2 regions of the Arthrobacter sp. YAF34 genome follow, and region 2 is predicted to be linked to the other one. Evidence: predicted binding sites of a transcription regulator. Region 2 holds the regulator's gene; the other holds the start of a gene.
What was found. The regulator LexA, encoded in region 2, represses DNA repair genes until DNA is damaged. The targets are predictions, from matches to a motif close to TCGAACANNTGTTCGA.
Positions count from the first base shown of each region.

Region 1: AB4Y72_RS00275 (DUF6504 family protein) is a predicted target of LexA. The motif match lies at 906-921, and genes of this name have one in related genera.

Region 1 is NZ_JBFRCV010000001.1:48,345-50,541, reverse strand. It holds gene AB4Y72_RS00280 (DNA polymerase III subunit alpha) at 1-456, opposite strand, end outside; gene AB4Y72_RS00275 (DUF6504 family protein) at 453-788, opposite strand; gene AB4Y72_RS00270 (hypothetical protein) at 1,003-1,389, shown strand; gene AB4Y72_RS00265 (chorismate mutase) at 1,397-1,723, opposite strand; gene AB4Y72_RS00260 (VOC family protein) at 1,738-2,160, shown strand; gene AB4Y72_RS00255 (SOS response-associated peptidase) at 2,173-2,197, opposite strand, start outside.
Region 2 is NZ_JBFRCV010000002.1:375,492-377,688, forward strand. It holds gene AB4Y72_RS04080 (ATP-dependent DNA helicase) at 1-781, shown strand, start outside; gene lexA (transcriptional repressor LexA) at 854-1,603, opposite strand; gene AB4Y72_RS04090 (LysM peptidoglycan-binding domain-containing protein) at 1,967-2,197, shown strand, end outside.

The sequences.
Region 1 (2,197 bases), on a different contig from region 2:
GACGTCGGAATCCGGGCCGATCAGCACCGTGAGGACCGGCTGCAGGGTTTCCGGGTGCAACGTGCGGGAGGCCAGCTCGGCCCTGGTGACAGCCACCGGTACCGTTCCCTGTGCCTTGCCCGAGGTGCGGGCGTGGGCGTCGGAGATCAGCCGGCACAGTGCCCGGTAACCGGCGCCGTTGTTGTGTCCGTGCGCCAGCACGACGACGCGTCCCCCGAGCTGGGTGCGGAGGTCGCCGTCGTCGTCAAAGACCGCAAGGTCGACCCCGACGATCGCATCCAGCCCTGCGGCCATGCACGCCTTCAGGTGCTTGACGGTGCCGTACAGCCCGTCACGGTCCGTGCACGCCAGCGCGGTGGCGCCGTCGGCGGCTGCGGCCGCGGCCAATTCCTCCGGCCACGAGACGCCATAGTGGGCGCTGAAGGCGGTGGAGACGTGCAGGTGGGTGAAGTTCATGCTGTTTCAGGCTTCCGGAGGGGCTTCAGGGCGTCGTGGATTCGTACGAGCCGCCACCGGCCGCTGCCGACGTGCCGGCTCAGGTCAAGGGTGAGGGTGGAGTCCGCCGCGCCCTGACCTGCGGCACGCACCTGGACCCGCCAGATCTCGTGGTCCACCAGGCCCGGGCCGCTCCCGAGCGGTGCCCGGTCTTCCTCCGTCCACCACTGCCGGCGTTCATACCAGCGGACCGGTTCCGCGCAGACCGTGTAGTGCCGGCCCGCCCAGTCCAGCCGCAGGGGCTGCCCTGCGGGAGTGCAGGCGACATCTACGGACTCGCTGAACATCCCCATACTGCCTCCCCGCGCCGTCCGACTGCCGCCAAGCCAGTACCGGCAGGCGACGCCTAGGTCTTACTCAATTGCCCATGGTTTCCCCTAGGGGTTTCACTTGGGTTTTTTCCTTGGCGTTCGAACATATATTCGAATAAATCCAGTCTACGTGGAAGAGGCGTCAAAACCCAGATCAGGGGTGGACGGACGCAGGTGCAGGTAGCAGGATTGAGCCATGAGCTCCCACAACGCACTTCTGAAGCACGTAAGCATCGCCGCCAAGGATTCAACCTTGGTGGCGACTTTTGATATAGACGGAAACATTCCCGGCCAGGGCGCCTATGTGGTGGGGCTCCTGGCGGCAACCCCGGACTACTCGCACCAGCGCAGAATGGGGATCGAGTTCATGAACGGCGAGGCCGTGTCCTTCTACTGCTTCAGCCACGACGGCACCGAGGAAAATTTCGACCTCAAGGGGGTCGAGCACTCGGGCAACACCATTACCGGCAATTTCCCGCTCACCACGGTGCTGGGGCTGCCCAAGGGCCACCTCATGACGGCCTTCAGCGATTGTGACGGCCGGGAATACCAAGCCAACGTGCCTGTCGAAGAGGCACTCTAAGCTCCCGCTAGGAGGTGGACTTGTACACTTCCAGCTCGAGCGTGATGAAGGCATCGATCATCGCCCGGTAGGTCTTCTCGACAAGTTCGACGTCGATGTCCTTCTTTTCCGCCGTGGCGCGGACGTGTTCGATGACCCGTTCCACACGCCCCGGCGCACGGACCTCGGCGCTGTCCGCCTTGAGGGTTCCGGCGATCCGGATCAGCCGTTCCCGGCGCCCAATCAGGGACACGATCTGCTCGTCCACCTCGTCAACAGCCACCCGCACGGCGGCGAGCTGTTCGCGGTCGGCCTTGGCGGCTTTGTCGTCTGCGTGATTTGTGGGCATGTGCATGACAGTATCGAAAGATGCAGCCACGAGTCGACTTCATATCACTAGGTGTCCGCAGTGTTCACGCCTCGCACCGCTTCTACGTCGACGGCCTCGGATGGCCGGTCCACCGGGAAGTGCCCGGGGAGGTGCTCTTCATCCAGGTCAACCACGGTCTCATCCTCTCCCTCTGGGACGCGGGACAGATGCAGTCCGAGGCGGCCACCGATCCCCCTGCCGGCATTGCGTGCATCACGCTGAGCCACAACCTGGCCAGCGCGGCGGAAGTCGACTGGGTAATGGCCGAGGCCGAAACCGCAGGAGCCCGCATCGTCGCGGCACCGAAGACCCAGCCCTGGGGCGGCTACACCGGCTACTTCGCCGATCCCGACGGCTACCGCTGGGAAGTCGCCTTCAACCCCGACTGGTCGGTCGGTGGCGGCGGTGCGGTGACGCTCTGACGCCGGGACGTCCTAGAACAGGTTCCCGACCGGCTGG
Region 2 (2,197 bases):
CGCGGATCACACCGTGATCCTGACCTCGGCCACACTGGCCATCGGGGCAGCGTTCGAGCCGGCCGCCGGAGGCCTCGGCCTCGTGGGCAACGGCGCCCCGAGCTGGACCGGCGTCGACGTCGGGTCACCTTTCGACTATCCGAAACAGGGCATCCTCTACGTCGCCCGGCATCTGCCCAAGCCCGGCCGGGGGACTTCTCCCGAGGCCCTGGACGAACTCGAGAAGCTGATCCGGGCGTCCGGCGGCGGTGCCCTGTGCCTGTTCTCGTCGCGGCGTGCTGCCGAGGAGGCGGCCGAGGCCATGCGGCCCCGGCTGGACGTCAGCATCCTCTGCCAAGGGGAATCGAGTATGACGGCGCTGGTGCGGCAGTTTGCCGATGAGCCGGACACGTGTCTGTTTGGCACCATGTCCCTCTGGCAGGGTGTGGACGTACCGGGCGTGTCCTGCCGGCTGGTGGTCATTGACCGGATTCCGTTCCCGCGGCCGGACGACCCGCTGATGACGGCGCGATCCCGGGCCGTGGCCCAGGCCGGCGGCAACGGCTTCATGTCAGTTTCGGCGACGCACGCCGCGATCCGGCTCGCCCAGGGGGCCGGGCGGCTGATTCGTTCGACCTCGGACAAGGGTGTGGTGGCAGTGCTGGACTCGAGGCTGTCCACGGAGCGCTACGGCGGGTTCCTGCGCGCCGCGCTTCCCCCGTTCTGGCCCACCACCGATCCTTCGATTGCCCTCGCGGCGCTGGAGCGGCTTGCCATGGACCCCGGACAGCCGGCCAAGTAGGCCGCTGGGAGTTTGAGTGCGGGGCCCCGTCCGACTCCGGACGGGGCCCTCACGCGCTGTTGCTGGCGGGAGTCAGAGGGAGCGGAGCACCGACACGACTTTGCCCATGATGACGGCGTGATCGCCGAGGATGGGCTCGTATTGGGTGTTTTGCGGCAGCAGCCAGGTGTGCCCGTCCCGTTGCCGGAACGTCTTGACGGTGGCTTCGTCGTCCAGCAGTGCGGCCACAATGTCGCCATTCACGGCGTCACCCTGGCGACGGACAACCACCCAGTCGCCGTCGCAGATGGCGGCATCAATCATCGAGTCGCCCGCCACTTTGAGCATGAACAGCTCGCCATGGCCCACAAGCTGGCGCGGCAGGGGCATGACGTCTTCGACCACTTGGTCGGCGAGAATCGGGCCGCCAGCCGCGATCCGTCCGACGAACGGCACCATTGCCGTGTCGGTGGCGCTGGCGAGTTCAGTCACGGACAGGCCGCCGACGGCGCGCAGGCCGCTGGACTTCTCGACGCCCGAAATGGGCGTGGTCCCTTCGTCCAAAGTCAGTGGCATGAGCACTTCCATCGCCCGCGGACGTTTCGGGTCCCGCCGCAGGTAACCGAGTTTTTCCAGCTGGGAGAGCTGATGGGTCACGCTGGACAAGCTGGCGAGTCCGACCGTGTCGCCGATCTCCCGCATGGAGGGCGGATAGCCGTTGTCCGTGACGGAGCGCTGGATGGTCTCCAGGATTTTCTTCTGCCGGACGGTGAGGCTCTTGGGGGCCCGTGCGGGCTGGGCGCTCCGTGAGCTGGCCCTGCCGCCGGTGGCTTGTGCTGCCATGTTCGCCAACGCCTTTCCGATCCACCCGGCCGCCGTGGCTGCTGTCACCGGGAACTTCCGGCCTGAATTGTCAGACCCTCCTGATCAACTACCGATGAACGAGTTCACGAGTGGTTGTTCTTTCCCTCAAAAGTAGGCCAGCCGCAGAACTTTTTCAAACATTTGTTCTAGCGAGTCTCGACATCGTTCGTCACTAAGTGCTAAAACAGAACAAGCATTATTCGAATATGTGTTCGATAAGTTGATTCGAGCTTCCAAAGCTTCGAGAACACTGTTCGGTTCTATGTTCGAAGGTTCGGCCGGTTGGCGGCGCGTATGTGGAGCACGCCGGGCGGCACCGTATGGTCCAGGAGGGCTCAATTCATGTCAGCAGCAAGCGCGATTCATGGCACATTCGTTCACAACGCCCCGGACCACCGGCCCAAGCAGGCGCCGCTGCGGCTCACCCGGCGCGGCCGGTTCGTCTTCTTCGGCGTCCCGCTGATCCTGCTGGCCGCGCTGCTTCTCTCGCTCGGCGGATTTCTCAACGCGCCCGCGAAGGCTGCCGATTCCGCCGGACAGCTCTCGGTGACGCCGACCGTTTCCGTGACGGTG